3 regions of the Rhodococcus sp. NBC_00294 genome follow, and region 2 is predicted to be linked to each of the others. Evidence: riboswitches for the same ligand, from Rfam matches in the RefSeq annotation. Region 2 holds a riboswitch; each other region holds the start of a gene.
The links. Region 2 has a riboswitch for thiamine pyrophosphate ahead of thiO (glycine oxidase ThiO). Riboswitches for the same ligand answer to the same signal wherever they lie in the genome.
Positions count from the first base shown of each region.

Region 1 (5,432 bases), 760 kb from region 2:
CGCCTTCGGAACCCCCTGCACCTCCAGCCCGAGTGCGGTGTTCGCCAGAACCGAACGCCACGGGAACAACAGGTCCTTCTGCGGCATGTACGCGCAGCGCGGTGTCACCACGGTGCCGCTGTCCGCGGTGTCGAGACCGGCGAGGAGGGTGAACAGCGTGCTCTTGCCGCAGCCGCTCGGGCCGACGATCGACACGTACTGTCCCCCCTCGACGGCGAGGTCGATCCCGTCCAGTACCGGTGTGCCCGGGTAGGACTTGCGCACCGAGGTCAGCTCCAGAACAGGATCCGTCATCGCGTCCCTTCCTTCGCCGCGAGCGCCCACGGCGCGAGAAGCCGCTCGGCCACGAACGTGAGGAGGAAGAGTGCGATGCTGCACACCGCCGTGACCACGACCGCGGCCAGGACGAGATCGGTGCGGAACGCGTTCTTCTGCTGCGCCATGTAGATGCCCAGACCCGACGTGGCGCCGACGTACTCGGAGAAGACGGCACCGACCACTGCGTAGGTGATCCCGATGCGGAGCGCGGTGAAGAAGCGCGGCAGCGCGGACGGGAGCCGGACGTACCGGAACTGTTGTCGCCGTGACGCTCCCATGCTGCGCAGCAGTGCGTCGGACTCCTTGTCCGCGGAGGCGAATCCCTCGATCAGGCCGAGGGTCATCGGGAAGAACGTCACCAGCGCGATCACCAGGAGCTTGGGGAGGATGCCGAATCCGAACCAGATGATCATCAGGGGAGCGACGGCGATGACCGGCAGTGTCTGCGACACCACGAGCAGGGGAACGACGGCGCGGCGCAGCCACGGCGAGAAGTCCACGGCCGTGGCGATGATCCACGAGATCGTCAGGGAGACGGCGAAACCGAGCAGAGTGACCTGAACGGTGGACGATGCGTGACCAGCGATGACGGCACGGTTCGTCCAGCCCTGATCGACGACGCGGGCGGGGGAGGGGAGTACCCGCGGCGAGATGCCGCTGACGACCACGTACACCTGCCAGGCCGCCACGAGGCCCGCCGCGAGCAGCAGCGCCGGCGCGTACCGCCCCACCCAACCGCCGCGCTCAGCCCTGATCGAGGTACTCATCGGTGAAGTAGGTCGACCAGTCGGGCTCGGTGGTCAGCGGTGCGCCGTCGGGCCCGGCCAGGACACCGGCGTCGAACAGGAACTTCGAGTACCCGGACCATCGCTCCAGGGTCTGCGTCCCGACGCGGCCGTTCTCGTCGAGCATGTAGTCCTTCGCCAGCATGCGCTGACTCTCGACGACCAGGTCCTCGTCGGGAAATGCTCCCGGGTTGGCGTCGATCAGATCGCGCGCGCCCGCGTCGGGATCGTCGGCGGCCTTCTGGTAACCCTTCTGCAAGGCCTGCACGAACTGTCGCGCCTGTTCGGGGTGCTCGGCCATCCACTCGTCACCGCCGTCGACGACGATCGCGTACGAGTCGGGGAAGCCGAAGTCGGTGTAGTCGAAGTACGTCATCGGGGTTCCGGCCCGCTCGGCCTCGAGACCCTCCCACGCGAAGTAGGAGACGGTGAAGTCCGCGGTACCGGAGTAGACCGCCTCGTACGCGGACGTCCCGAGCACCACGGTCTCGAAATCGCCGGTGCCACCGTCGTTCTCGATCACCTTGCGGAGGGTGGCCTCCTCGCCCGCATCGCCGAACCCGGCGTAGGTCCGCCCGTCCAGGTCTCGGGGGCGCCGGATGTCCTGCCGGTCGGCGCGGACGCCGATGCCGGTGGCCCAGTGCTGCAGCGGCGCCATCACCGAGGTCACCTTCGCACCGGCAGCGCGGGCGTAGGTGGCGGAGCTGTGGAAGCTGATCCCGAACTCGGCGTTGCCGGAGTCGATCAGCGTGTCGGGGGACGTCGAGTTGTACGGCAGGATCTCGACGTTCAGCCCGGCGTCCGCGAAGTAGCCCTCCTGCTGGGCGACGAACAGGCCCGTGTGGTTCGTGTTGGGTGTCCAGTCGAGCGCGAAGCGGATCGTGTTCGCGTCGGAGGCATCGGACGTGGCGCAGCCCGCGAGACCCGCGGCGGCGACGAGCGACACGGTGAGCAGAGCCGCGACGCGCCCGACCCTCGTGTGCCGCGCCCTCATGCGTCCGACCCCGAAGCAGGCCAGGGCACGGTGTTCAGGGCGGTGTCCCAGAACAGCAGTTCGTAGCGCATCGCCACGACGAACGCGTCACTCATCCGCTGTCGTTCGGCCGGGCCGGCCACCTCGGCAGCCGCGTCGACGAGCTCGCGGGCGCGCGCGGCGGAGGTCTGGAAGTCCTCGGCGTCGTACGTCGTCACCCACCGGGCGTACGGGTGGTCCGGTTCAGCGTCGAGCACGGCGCGGGCCGAGGCCGCGAGTCCGCGGCCGACCTCGGCGTAGATCCAGAAACAGGGGAGCGCGGCCGCGGCGCCGACGGCGTAGGTGTCGGTCGCCGCCGTCGCCGTGAGGAACGAGACGTACCCGAGGCACGCCTGGCTGTGCTCGACCGGCTTCTCCGACGGACCGCCGAGTGCGACGTCGGCGAGAAGGCTGGTGTGCAACGACTTCTCGACCGTCGCGGCCGTCGCCGCCGACGTGGCCCAGAACGCTCCGGCCTCCGGATCGACTGCGCGCGAGGACAGGAGGGCCAAGGCCTTCGCGTATCCCTCGAGGTAGAGGCCGTCCTGCTCGATGTACGTCCGGAACGACGTGATCGGCAGGGTGCCGTCGCCGAGTCGGGTGAGGAACTCGAGATCGCCGATCCGGGCCCGCAGGCCTGCCGTGCGGTCCCAGAGGAGGTCGGTGAAGCGTGTGAGGTCGGCTGCATCCGTGGTGGAGGCAGCGTCGACCGCATGGTCGTACGGCGTCATGGCCGTGACATCCCTTCGTCAGAATTACCTGCATCAGGTTCTCGGGTGTGGTCTCAGCCTCGCGACGCGAAGCACCCCGTGTCAGAACTCGCCGACCATAGCACCGGCGGTCGTGCGGCTACTTCATGTCCTCCAGTTCCATGCCCTTCGTCTCGGGGATCTTGGACTTCACGAAGAAGAACGACAGGGCCGCGAAGAGTGCGAAGCCGCCGTAGACGATGGAGAGTCCGACCATCTCGGTGAGCGACGGGAACAGCAGCGAGATGACGAAGTTGGCCACCCAGTTCGCGGCCGTACCGATGCCGAGAGCCATGGCGCGCATACGGTTCGGGAACATCTCGCCGAGCAGGACCCACATGATCGGTCCCCACGTCGACGCGAAGAAGATCACGAACAGGTTCGCTCCGATCAGCGCCACGACGCCCCAGGGATCGGGCAGGGAGACCTCGTCGCCGGTGCCGATCTGCTGGGAGAACGCGATCGCCGCCATGAGGAGACCGACGAACATACCGATGGAGCCGGCCATGAGCAGGTTGCGCCGACCCACCCGGTCGACGAAGAGAATGGCCACGAACGTCATGGCCACGTTGATCACTGAGGTGATGACCGACGTGGTGAAGGACTGACTCTCGGTGAAGCCCACCGACTTCCACAGTGTGGTGGAGTAGTAGAAGATCGCGTTGATACCGACGAACTGCTGCAGGACGGCCATGATGATGCCGACCCACACCAGCGGCTGCAGACCGAAGCGCGGACCGCGGATGTCGGCGAACGACGAGCGCTGCTCCTTGCGCAGAGTCAGGCGGATCTCGTGGATGCGCTCGTTGGGGTGCTTCTCGCCGGTGATGTTCGCGAGAATCTGCGCGGCCTCCTCGTCGAGGTGCTTGCCCACGAGGTAACGCGGCGACTCGGGGATGAGCAACGCGAGGACGCCGTAGACGACGGCCGGGATCACGCCGACGATGAACATCCATCGCCAGGCCTCGAGGCCGAGCCACAGGTCGTTGGACGCACCGTCCGCACGATCCGCCAGCACGGCGTCCGAGAGCAGTGCGGCGAAGATGCCGATGGTGATGGCCAGCTGCTGCAGCGACGCGAGGCTGCCGCGCATCCGGGCCGGCGAGATCTCCGCGATGTACGCGGGGGCGATCACCGACGCGATGCCGATGCCGAGACCGCCGAGCACACGCCACAGCATCAGGTCGGGAACGCTGAAGGCCAGACCCGAGCCGACCGACGAGATGATGAAGAGTGCGGACCCGAGCATCATCACCTTCTTGCGTCCCCACCGGTCGGCCAGTCCGCCGGCGAACCAGGCGCCCGCCGCGCACCCGAGCAGGGCGATCGCGACGGTGAAGCCGGTGAGGAACTCGCCGAGGGCGAATCTGCCCTGGATGGAGTCGACGGCGCCGTTGATGACGGAACTGTCGAAACCGAAGAGGAAGCCGCCGACGGCGGCCGCAATGGTCACGCCGATGACTTTGGCCGTGTGATTGGCCGATGCCTGTGTGGTCATCCTTGTCCACCTACATGTCGGCCACCGGCCGCGCCGGTCGATGGCGGAGGAGTTTCGCTTGGTTCGGACCCTACGCCCGGCGCGACCGCTGTGGAGCGGCGACCTGACGGCAGTTTGAGCAGCGCCGGAACGGTGAATCCCGCCGGTCATGAAGAAGACTCTGCGACGCACCGGCGACGCCTCCGCCGACGTCGCGTGGGAGCGGTACATGGACCTGTCGCTCTGGTCGACGTGGGCACCGCAGATCATGGGGGTCGACGCGTCCACCGACCGTCTCGCCGCCGGCACGACCGGCACGGTGCGCGGGCCCCTCGGCGTGCGGGTGTCCTTCGAGGTCCACTCCGTGGACGAGGCCGCACGGGTGTGGTCGTGGCGCGCGTGGATCGGCGCTCCGAGTGCCGGGCTCACCCTGGAACACGGTGTCGACAGCGCGGGGTCGGGCTCGTCGACGTGGTTGGTCGTGGACGGTCTGGCACCGCTCGTCCTCGGCTACTCTCCAGCGGCCCTGTTCGCGCTCGGTCGACTGGTGACAGCGTGACGACCATCGGGGTCCGATCCCCGCACTCCCTGTAACGTCGGTCCTCGTGGGGGCAACCGAGAGCAGCCATGTCGTCTCGTCGCGCGACGGTGAGATCCGCGGTTACGGGCACGGCGACGTGGTCAGTTGGAAGGGCATCCCGTTCGCGGCGCCACCCGTGGCGGAGCACCGATTCCGCGCACCACGCCCACCGGAGCCGTGGGACGGGGTCCGCGACGGCAGGACCTTCGGTGCGATGGCACCGCAGGGCCGCGACGGCCCGATTCCCATGGACTCGTCCATCCCGATGGACGAGGACTGCCTGACTCTCAACGTCTGGGCCCCGACACCGGACGGCATCTCCCGTCCGGTGATGGTGTGGATCCACGGCGGCGCCTACGTCCTTGGATCATCTGCGCAACGGATCTACAACGGGCGCAACCTGTCCCGCCTCGGTGAGGTGGTGGTCGTGACCGTCAACTACCGGGTGGGCGCGCTGGGGTGGTTGGACCTGTCCTCGTTCGACACCGACGGCAGCGTCTTCGAGACCAAT
Region 1 is NZ_CP108043.1:2,098,766-2,104,197, forward strand. Features, by position in the region: gene OHB23_RS09765 (ABC transporter ATP-binding protein) at 1-294, opposite strand, end outside; gene OHB23_RS09770 (ABC transporter permease) at 291-1,085, opposite strand; gene OHB23_RS09775 (ABC transporter substrate-binding protein) at 1,063-2,097, opposite strand; gene OHB23_RS09780 (TenA family protein) at 2,094-2,846, opposite strand; TPP riboswitch at 2,840-2,935, opposite strand; gene OHB23_RS09785 (sugar porter family MFS transporter) at 2,965-4,362, opposite strand; gene OHB23_RS09790 (SRPBCC family protein) at 4,511-4,900, shown strand; gene OHB23_RS09795 (carboxylesterase/lipase family protein) at 4,947-5,432, shown strand, end outside.
Region 1: it holds a riboswitch for thiamine pyrophosphate, as region 2 does, so the genes downstream of both, OHB23_RS09780 (TenA family protein) here and thiO (glycine oxidase ThiO) in region 2, are expected to answer to the same signal.

Region 2 (5,432 bases):
GGCCGCGGCCTTCGCGATGTAGAACGCGCCCAGCGTGAGCACCAGGGACAACACCGCACCGAAGACGCCGATGAGCAGTGCCTTCACGCCGAGTACCGAGGCGCGGCTGGGGATGGCCTGGAACGTGGTCCGGATGATGCCGAAGCGATACTCGCTGGTGATCGACAGCGCCGCGAGAATCATGAGCACGAGAACGCCGAACCCGCTGACGCCGGCGACGGCGTCCGCGAGGGTCGGCAGGTACGGCTCGAAGCCGGGGTCGTTTCCGGCGGCGATGTCGTTCTGCACGGTGGTGACCGTCGACTTGGCCGTGATGCCGATGACGGCACCGATACCCAGCCCGAGCGCCACGATGATGACGGTGCACCACCACGGCGACTTCGTCGAGGTGAGTTTGATTCGTTCCGCTGCAAGCACACTCATCGCAGTGCCCCTCCCATCGCGTTGTTGTCGGTACCGGCGCCGTGGTACTGCACGTCGTCACCGGTGAGTTTCATGAACGCGTCCTCGAGCGAACCGTGCTGGGACGCCAGCTCGTGCAGGACGATGTTGTGGCGCGCGGCGATCTCGCCGATCGCCTCCGTGGTGGACTCGGCCACCACGAGAGTCGGATGCACCTGATCGAGGCTGCTGGGCTCCTTGACCGTCAGACCTGCCGACGTGAGCGCGCTGCGCAGGGCGTCGAGCTGGGGGCTGCGGACGCGGACCGACGCCTCCGAGGCGCGGTCGACGAACTCCTGCACGGACGAGTCCGAGATGAGCCGACCGCGGCCGATGACGATCAGTTGCTCTGCGGTGAGCGCCATCTCGGAGAGCAGGTGCGAGGACACCAGCACGGTCCGCCCCTCGGCGGCGAGGCGCTGCATGAACTTGCGGATCCAGACGATGCCCTCGGGATCGAGTCCGTTGACCGGCTCGTCGAACATCAGGACCTTTGGGTCACCGAGCAACGCACCGGCCAGACCGAGTCGCTGCGACATGCCGAGGGAGAACCCGCCGGCCTTCTGCTTGGCCACCTCGGACAGACCGACGAGGCGGAGCACCTCGTCGACGCGGGACGAGGCGATGCCGTTGGAGGCCGCCATCCACTGCAGGTGAGCGCGCGCGGATCTGTTGGGGTGCACCCACTTCGCGTCGAGCAGAGCGCCGACGGTGCGAATGGGATTCTTCAGCTCACGGTAGGGCCGACCCTCGATGAGTGCCGTTCCGGACGTGGGCTGATCGAGCCCGAGGATCATCCGCATCGTGGTGGACTTGCCGGCACCGTTGGGGCCGAGGAAGCCCGTCACGATACCCGGGCGCACCGTGAAGGAGAGATCGTCCACGGCTTTCTTCGCGCCGAACTGTTTGGTCAAACCTGTCACTTCGATCATGTGCATCAGGATGCCCGAGCGGGACCACCGACCACATCGCTCCCGGGTCTCGACCCGGGTCATCCGAAGGGATGACGCGACCCTGAGCCGCCCCCGGGGTGGTCAGTCGACGTCGGGCGAGGACGCCTGCGCCCAGAACCGTTTCGGGATCCGGCCCGCCAGCGCCGCCGATCGTCCGCCGCGCACCGCATCGGCCATGGCGGAGGCCATCATTCGCGGATCACGAGCGCGTGTCACCGCGGTGGCGAGCAGCACCGCCGAGCACCCCAGCTCCATGGCGAGTGCCGCGTCGCTCGCCGTGCCGATGCCGGCGTCGAGCACCACGGGAACCCCTGCGGCCGAGGTGATCATCTCTATGTTGTGCGGATTCGCGATGCCCAGCCCCGTCCCGATGGGCGATCCGAGCGGCATGACCGCTGCGCACCCCACGTCCTCGAGGCGACGCGCGAGCACCGGATCGTCGGTGGTGTAGGGCAACACGACGAAATCGTCGTCGACGAGTTGCTCCGCGGCGCGCACCAGCTCGATGGCGTCGGGCAGGAGGGTCCGCTCGTCCGCGATCACCTCGAGCTTGATCCAGTCGGTCTCCAGCGCCTCTCGTGCCAACTGCGCGGTGAGCACGGCCTCGGCGGCGCCGCGACATCCCGCCGTGTTGGGCAGCAGGGCGATGCCGAGGCGCGTGAGGAGATCGAGCACCCCGGTGCCGCCCGAGGCGTCGACGCGGCGCAGGGCGACGGTGGTGAGTTCCGTCCCCGATGCGACGAGGGCCTCCTCCAGCACCGCGAGGTTGGCAGCGCCCCCGGTCCCCATGATCAGGCGAGAGGTGAAGGTACGGTCGGCGATGGTCAGCTGATCAGCCACCCTGCACCGCCGTCAGCACCTCGATGGTCCAGCCGCGGCCCACGTCCTCGCCCCACCGCGAGCGCGGCAGCACGATTCCGTCCACCGCCACGGCGATGCCCTTCTCGGGAAGACCCAGCTGGGTCAGCATGTCCTGCACCGTCGTGCCGGGCTCGAGGTCGTGATCCGCACCGTTGACGGTGACACCCACTGCGGTCATGTTCGTCTCCTACCGTGCCCGAGTCCGCGTGAGACTCGAAAACCGTTCGGGGAGAGCGCATGCCGCTTCCGTCAACGGCTCGCCCTCCAGTTCTGCCACCACGGCGTCCGCCGTGACGGGCGCGAGCAGCACCCCGTTGCGACCGTGCCCGGCGGCGACGATCACGCGGTCGTCCCACCGCCCGACCACGGGGATGTTGTCGGGGCTCCCCGGCCGCAGGCCCGCCGCCGTCTCCGCCAACTCGTAGTCACCGACGGCCGGGAACACGGCCTCGGCGTCCGCGAGGAGGTCGCGGACGCCGGCGACGGTCACGGCGGTGTCGTCACCGTGCTCGTACTGCGTCGCACCGACCACCAGACCGTCGCCACGGGGGACCAGGTACACCGCGCGACCGTTGACGCTCGCGCGGACGGTACGCGTCGGCGCGCTCGCCGAGCCGGGGCGCGCACGCAGGCGCAGGATCTCGCCCTTCACCGGCCGCACCGGGACGTCCGGCAGCAGACGGGACGTCGACCACCCCGCGGCGACCACCACACGATCGGTGGCGAGCGCGTCGAGGTCGGTGACGGGAGCACGCTCGATCCGCACTCCCCGGTCGCGGACCGCGGACTCCAACGCGAGCACCAACGCCCGGTTGTCCACCGACAACTCCCCCGGCGCCGACAGGCCCAGACGAACGCGCGGCGAGAGTGACGGCTCCAGGGTGCGCACCTCGCTGCGCGAGAGGATCTCGAGATCGTGGCCCTGCGCACCCACCCAGTCGGCGACAGTGCGCAGGTCCGCAGCGTCGGCCGAGTCGAACGCGACGGTCAACGATCCACTCGACACGACGACGCCCCGACCCTCCAGGTCCGCGCGCAGCACCGGATCGTGCCACCGCCGCAGCGACGCGGAACCGAGTGCCAGGAGTGCGTGTTCGCCGGGCCAGCCCTCGGACAGCGGCGCGAGCATGCCGCCCGCCACCCAGCTGGCGGCGCCGTCGCCGACAGCGCGTGCACCGAACGTCGGGTCGTGCAGGGTGACGGACCATCCCGCCGCCGCGGCGGCGCGGGCGCAGAAGAGGCCGATCACCCCACCGCCCACGACGGAGACGGATCGCTGCATGAAACTCACTTCCTCCGCCGGCATGACCCGGGTCAGGTGGTTACGGTCTGGGCGGCCTCGCCCACTCTCAGCCCCGTCCGGGACTCCCGTGTTCGTTCCCCTTCACCCTAACCGGCTGATGACCCGACCGGCCTCCGGCCTTCCCGCCATCACCCGACCGGCCTCCGGCCTTCCCGCCATCACCCGACCGGCCTCCGGCCTTCCCGCCACCACCCGACCGGCCTCCGGCCTTCCCGCAGTACTGGGTGGTACTACATTCACACTCGTGACGACTTCGAGGACCACCGCCCGCGAGCGGCTCGCCACCGCTCGTCTGTACCTCTGCACCGACGCCCGCCGAGACACCGGCGACCTGGCCAAGTTCGTGGACGCGGCGCTGTCCGGGGGCGTCGACATCGTGCAGCTCCGCGACAAGGGGTCGGCGGGCGAGAAGAAGTACGGCGCCATCGAGGCGAAGGACGAGCTCGCCGCTTTCGCGGTCATCTCCGCCGCGTGCCGCCGTCACGGCGCGCTGATGGCCGTCAACGATCGTGCCGATCTGGCGCTCGCCTCGGGCGCCGACGTGCTGCACCTCGGCCAGAACGATCTGCCGGTGCACTACGCGCGCCGCATCGTGGGCCCGGACGTCGTCATCGGGCGCTCCACGCAGAACCGGGCACAGGCCACGCTCGCCGACATCGAGGACGGCGTCGACTACTTCGCCACGGGACCGGTGTGGGCGACTCCCACCAAGCCGAACCGTTCGGCCGCGGGCCTGGACGTCGTGCGTGAGGTCGCCGAATCGCATCCCACCCGGCCGTGGTTCGTCATCGGCGGGGTCGAGGAGAACAACGTCGCGCAGGCGCTCGAGGCGGGCGCGTCCCGCATCGCGGTGGTGCGGGCGATCACGCAGGCTCGCGACCCCGAGGCGGCGGCCCGTCGACTGCTCGATCTGCTGCCGTCGGTCTGACCGTCAGAGTCCGTCCGGCGACAGGACGGTGACGTCGGCGGGAACCGCCGAGCGCACTGCGTCGTCGGCCGTCACGACGACGACGCGCAGGTCGGTGTCGTTCCGGACGGCGGCGAGCGCCGCGTCCACGTTCTCGGCCCGCACGGTGTCGACGATCCACCCGAAGCTGCCGACGGCGAGTCGTACGGTGCGCGCCGGGAGGTCGTCGGGGGCGTCGGCGGCCAGGACGGCGCGGACGGGCACGGTGCGCAGCGACGGCCAACTCTCGGCGAAGGCGGGGTGCAGCGGCAGCGAGTCCACCTCGTGCTCGGCGACCCAGCGCAGTTCGGTGCTCTCACCGTTGGGAACCGTGTCGAGTTCGCGCTCCGCATCGGCGATCACAGTGGTGTAGGACCACCCCGAGTCCTCGACCTTGGTGACGTGCTCGTCCCGCACGGTCAGCAGGTCGTCGGTGATGCCCGCCTCCTCGCCGGCCTCGCGTACGGCCGCGTGGACGGCGCTCTCGTGACTGTCCCTGGCACCACCGGGCAGCGCCCACGTCCCGCCCTGATGACTCCAGGCCGCACGGTGCTGCAGCAACACCACGGAGCCCGCCGACCCGGTCGGAGCCCGCAACAGCAGACCGGCCGCGCCGTGTCGTCCCCAGTGCCGGCTCCCGTCGCTGCTGAAGACCCAGCCGTCCCCGTCACCGCGCATGGTTCACCGTCCGCATTCCCCCACCTTATTGCTCCTCGCGTTGCCTGTGCTCGGACCACGGTGGGCCTATGCTCGAATCCGGACATGAGGGCGACCGATCGCGCGGGAAGGGGTCGAGGTGTCACAGCAGACGAGTGCGCTGACTCTGCGCGCGCCCGTCGACACCCGCTCCGAACGGTCGGAGTTCCTCCGTTCCACTCCCGTCCGGCTGTTGGCGGTGGGTCTGCTGGTGGTCGCGACGCTCGTGACC
Region 2 is NZ_CP108043.1:1,334,093-1,339,524, reverse strand. Features, by position in the region: gene OHB23_RS06300 (ABC transporter permease) at 1-423, opposite strand, end outside; gene OHB23_RS06295 (ABC transporter ATP-binding protein) at 420-1,373, opposite strand; gene OHB23_RS06290 (thiazole synthase) at 1,476-2,234, opposite strand; gene thiS (sulfur carrier protein ThiS) at 2,227-2,433, opposite strand; gene thiO (glycine oxidase ThiO) at 2,443-3,537, opposite strand; TPP riboswitch at 3,530-3,637, opposite strand; gene thiE (thiamine phosphate synthase) at 3,803-4,486, shown strand; gene OHB23_RS06270 (NUDIX hydrolase) at 4,490-5,182, opposite strand; gene OHB23_RS06265 (hypothetical protein) at 5,301-5,432, shown strand, end outside.

Region 3 (5,432 bases), 560 kb from region 2:
CTCCGGCGCGGGTCATAAGCGTCAGATCGCACCCCAACGCGTCAGCGACGGCGTTGACCCCGTCGAGTTGAGGCGCGTCCTTGCCGCCCTCGATCGCTTGCACAGTCGAACGGCCGACTCCGGCCAGCAGAGCGAGCTCAGCTTGCGTCAGACCCAATTCGTGACGGCGTGCTGTGAAAGACCTGGCGAGATTGCTGACGTCGGTACGACGCGACTTTCGAGGAGGTGCCATGCGGGTTTCCAATGCTTGCCAGAGACAACTTAAGGCCACGTTACCGCCGACGGCGACGATTGAACAGCCTTATGTCGTTTGCAGCAAGCTTAAAGATCGATTCGCGTGATAGACCAGCACGAATCCGGCTAAAGCATGCGTCAGCAGGCGTAGTCTGACCCGAGGTCCTCAGATAACCAGTCCCGCGCGGAACGCCATCAGCGCAGCCTCGACCCTGTTGGTGACGTGCAGCTTGTGATTAACCGCAGTGAGATGCGACTTGACCGTCGTTTCCGCCATGTAGAGCTGCCGTGCGATGTCGGCATTCGTTGCCCCGGATGCCATGACCGACAACACTGTTCGTTCCTTGTCGGTCAGCGCCTCCAGCGTCACCGTCGGCCGTGGTGGTCGGGTAGTGGCCACGATCTTTCGGAGTGACTCCTCGGAGAACAGAGTATTGCCGGCAGCGACGGCGCGAATCGACTGGTGAAACGTCTCCGGTGCCTCCGACTTGCTGAGGAAGCTGTGGGCGCCGGCCTCGATGGCCTGGACCACCAGATCGTCCACGTCCATCGCCGTCATCGCGACGACCTTCGGTGGATGTGCCGATGCCATCAATGCTCGGGTGGCGTCGAGTCCGTCCACTCGGCGCATCTTCAGATCCATCAGGACGACGTCGGGCCGATGAGCGGCGATTGCGGCGGGGACTTCGTCACCGTCCGAGACCGATCCGACCACCACGATGTCCGTGGTGGCGGCGAAGATGTCCGCCACGCCGCGACGAACGAATGCGTCGTCGTCCACGACGAGAACGGTGATGACCGCATCGGAGTCCATGATGGGTCGACCGTATCGGGTCGCGCCGACAAGCCACAGCGGATAGGTGTTCTATGGAGTCGGACACGGGGTGCCGAACCGAACCGGCTGAGAACACACCCGTCGAACCTGACCAGGTCATGCTGGCGAAGGGATGTCGAGATGCGCACAGTGCCGCTGGCCGAACAGATCGTGCTCGTGACGGGCGGTGCTCGCGGATTGGGTGCTGCGATCACGCGAGCCTTCCTGCAGCAAGGTTCCCGCGTGGTGGTCAACTATCACCGCAGTGCGGCCGCAGCCGATGCTCTGGCATCGGAGTTCGGTCCTGACCGCGTTGTCGTGGTGCAGGCCGATGTCACGGACCGGCACCAGGTCGACGCGCTGTTCGACAGGGCACGTGAGCATTTCGGGTCGACTGTCACCACCGTCGTCAACAACGCTCTGGTCGACTTCTCGTTCAACGGCGACGACCGTGCCAAGGCCGACGAGATCGAGTGGTCGGCGTTCGACTCGCAGTTCCGCGGCAGCGTTGCCGGCGCTCTGCACACCACGCAGGCAGCTGTGCCGGGCATGCGTGAGGCGGGATTCGGGCGGATCATCACGATCGGCACCAACCTCGTGCAGAACCCCGTCGTTCCGTATCACGACTACACGGCGGCGAAGGCTGCCTTGTTAGCGCTGACGAGGACCTTCTCGGCGGACCTCGGGCCTGACGGCATCACCGTCAACATGGTGTCCGGTGGTCTGTTGCGGACCACCGATGCCAGCTCTGCGACCCCGCCCGCGGTGTTCGACATGATCGCCGAGAGCACCCCGCTGCGCCGGGCGACGACGCCGGCCGAGTTCGCTGATGCTGTGCTGTTCTTCGCGTCGCCGTGGTCGAGAGCAGTGACGGGACAGAACCTGGTCGTCGACGGCGGACTGGTCAAGGACTGACGCGTCAGGAGTACCAGGGGAGCCAGGCCGTCACGATGAACTCGCCACCCATGGCAGTCCACCGCACCCACCCGCCGGCGTTGTGAGCTTGCTCGGCGAGGCCGGCCAGTCCGGTTCGCGAACCAGGGCCAGGTTGCGCTGTCGTCGAGATGTGGTTGCGCACGGTCAGGCTGATGCCATCGGTGTCCGCCCCACTCACCGTGATGTGGAGAGGTGAACTCGGGGCATGCTTCTGACTGTTGGTCAGAGCTTCCTGCACGATGCGGTACGCGGTATGACTGGTCAGATCGCCGACCACACCGGGATGAATGTCCTGGACCAGCGTCACCCGACACCCGGCAGAACGCGCCGCGTCGACGAGGTCCCCGATTCCCGCGATGCTGCGCCGACCAGCATCCTCGCCGCCGGTGTCGGACCCGCGGAGAACGCCGATGATGCGTTTGAGCTCGTCCAGGGACTCGTGAGCCGTGGAACGAATCAGGGCCGACGTGTTCGAGATCTTCTCCGGCCCGTCATTGCTCCCGACCTGTAAACCGCCTGCCAGCAACGATATTCGACTGAGTCCTGCGGCCAGGGTGTCGTGCATATCGCGCGCGATGCGGGAGCGTTCCTGCTGTATCAGCATGTCCTCGTGCATGCGCTGCGATTGCGCGGTCGCCTGATCGCGGGATTGCACGGCCGCCACGAGATCGGACTTTGTACGGCGAAGCTGAGAGAGCCCCAGAACCACAGCGACGAGGACGGCCGCGACGAGCCAAGGCAGCCACCATGGGAGCGACCACGTCGGCGGGGGAGTGCCCTCGACGTGCTTGACTCCGATCGTCAGGACCGAGTAGTCGCGGCGGCGCCCTGCGTCGTACACGAGGGATATCGCGCAGGCCAGGTAGACCGCGACTGCAGCACCGGCGAGAGCGCGGCCCCGAGCGAAGACGCCGACTGCAAAGAGAGCTATCAGCGCGGCCGTTGCGTCGGTAGCGAAGAAGAGTGGACCGACGACAGCCATGGCGAGGACGATCCACGGTTTGTCGTGTCGCCAGATCAACGCAGTCGCGGCGGCCATATTGAGGACGACGCCGAGCGCCACGTTCCACACCGGTGTTCCCGATGTGCCCGCGAGACCGGCAGCCATGAAGGTGCAGAACAAGCTGAGCGTCACTGCGCCGACGGTCCAGGCGCGACGCCGAACCGTAGCTGCAGTAGTGGTCACAGAGAAGACGGTACGGCCATGGTCCGACATGAGCCTCCGTTCTTCGGTCGCGAACGCCGACCGAAAGGAGGAGTGAGACCGGCCGAATCGACGAGGTGCCCGACGGGGTGACTGCGGTGTTCTTGGTGGGACGCACCGACCGGTGCCGGTACCACCGAAAGGACTCGCCATGACTCAGCCTCCCCAGAACCCGTACGCGCAGCCACAGCAGCCGCCGACCAAGAAGAACTGGTTCCTGCGGCACAAGATCCTCACGGCGATCGGTGCGGTCGTCGTCATCGCTGTCGGCGTCAATCTGGCGAGCGGAGGACAGGACTCGTCCACGAGTGGCACCACGTCCTCCTCGCAGGCCGCAACGGAGGGCAGCAGTGCGCCGGCCGAGGAGTCGGCACCGGGAATCGGTGCTGCGGTGAGGGACGGCAAGTTCGAGTTCACCGTGCAGAACGTCGAGGGTGGCGTCGCCAGTGTGGGGGATCAGTACACGTCGCAGACGCCGCAGGGCGAGTACGTGCTGGTCACCCTGAAGGTCGCGAACATCGGCAACGAGCAGCAGCTGTTCGACACGTCGTCGCAGAAGCTGCTCGACGGGCAGGGGCGTGAGTACTCGACCGACACACTCGCGACGGTGACCAATGACCCGAATCTCGGCTTCTCGCAGATCAATCCGGGTAACTCGTTCGTGGCGACACTCGTCTACGACGTGCCGGCGGGCACCGCACCGTCGGAGATCGAGCTACACGACTCCTTGTTCTCCGGTGGCGTCACCGTCTCCGTCGCCTGATCGTCAGTCCACCCATCCGTCCCCACGTCAGGAGTTCCCATGCCAAATTCTTCTTTGTCCCTCGTTGCAGCCCTACTCGACCGTTCCGGTTCGATGTCGTCCATCGCCGACGACACCCAGGGAGGATTCGACGCCTTCATCGACGCCGAGCGTAATCACGACGGCACAACCGTCGTGACGCTGGCGCAGTTCGATGATCAGTACGCGATGGTCTACGACTCGACACCGATCGGCCAGGTCCCTCCGCTGTACTTGGTACCCCGCGGAATGACGGCGTTGTACGACGCGGTGGGAAAGTTCGTCACCGAGATCGGCTCGTCCCTTGCGGCCCTGCCCGAGGAAGAACGGCCGGGATCGGTCACCGTGCTGGTGATGACCGACGGACAGGAGAACTCGAGTCGGGAGTGGTCGAACCAGGCAGTTCGCGAGCTGATCGAGCAGCAGGAATCGCAGTACGGGTGGGACTTCGTGTTCCTGGGAGCCAACATGGACGCGGTGGACACCGGTTCGCAGATGGGCTTCAAGGCCGACAAGTCTTTGACCTACGACGCCTCGTCGGTGGGTGTGAGTGCTGCGTTCTCGGCGGTGGTGGACTACCAGGAGCGTAAGCGGGTGCACGGGATGCAGCAGGTGGACGGGTTCTCGGAGGGGGATCGGCGGCGGGCAGGGCGGTAGGTGTCCAACCGCTTGTGGGCCGAATACCGTTCGACGCGAGCATTATCCGGTACCGTCCGAGACTCTGAGACTGGCGAGATTGATGGAGTGGATCATGGGACTGTTCGACGGCATGATGGGCAATGCTGGACGTATCGACCCGCAGGCGGCTCACGCCGAGTACGGCCGGCTGCTCGGCAACGGAGAACAGATCCACGCGGCCTACCTGTTGATCCGAGACGCGTTCCTGTTCACCAACCGTCGTCTCATCATGGTGGACAAGCAGGGCATCACCGGCCGGAAGGTGGAGTACCACAGCGTCCTCTATCGGGCGATCACCCACTTCTCCGTGGAGACTGCGGGCACGTTCGATTTGGACGCCGAGCTCAAGATCTGGATTTCCGGCAACCCGGCACCCATTGAGAAGCAATTCAACAAGTCGGTCGACATCTACGAGGTGCAGCAGATCTTGTCGCACTTCGTCGCAGTTTGAACGACAATCGAGGCGTTATCCGACGGAGTTCGGGCGAACCACGGGCAGGTAAACGAGCTGCACGCTGTGCTTCGTGTCCACGTATCTTGTTCACAGAAGTCGATTACTTCTGCGGTTTGCTCGGCCTCCACTCGTAATCGACGACTTTGAGTTCGGATTTCTTCGGTGCGAACGGCTGGACAGTGAACGTACCGGACTGCTGATCGACTTCGTCGTCGTCGCCGAAACAGATATCGGACCAGATGCCGATGAAGGTCGTGGTCGGATTTTCTCGAGCATGGTCGACCTCGTTACGTGTAACACGGACGACGGAGCCAGAGCCCTCTGTGCCCTT
Region 3 is NZ_CP108043.1:1,894,953-1,900,384, forward strand. Features, by position in the region: gene OHB23_RS08925 (helix-turn-helix domain-containing protein) at 1-232, opposite strand, end outside; gene OHB23_RS08930 (response regulator transcription factor) at 401-1,048, opposite strand; TPP riboswitch at 1,105-1,199, shown strand; gene OHB23_RS08935 (3-oxoacyl-ACP reductase) at 1,199-1,963, shown strand; gene OHB23_RS08940 (sensor histidine kinase) at 1,968-3,119, opposite strand; gene OHB23_RS08945 (DUF4352 domain-containing protein) at 3,340-3,951, shown strand; gene OHB23_RS08950 (VWA domain-containing protein) at 3,991-4,626, shown strand; gene OHB23_RS08955 (PH domain-containing protein) at 4,721-5,098, shown strand; gene OHB23_RS08960 (protein NO VEIN domain-containing protein) at 5,202-5,432, opposite strand, start outside.
Region 3: it holds a riboswitch for thiamine pyrophosphate, as region 2 does, so the genes downstream of both, OHB23_RS08935 (3-oxoacyl-ACP reductase) here and thiO (glycine oxidase ThiO) in region 2, are expected to answer to the same signal.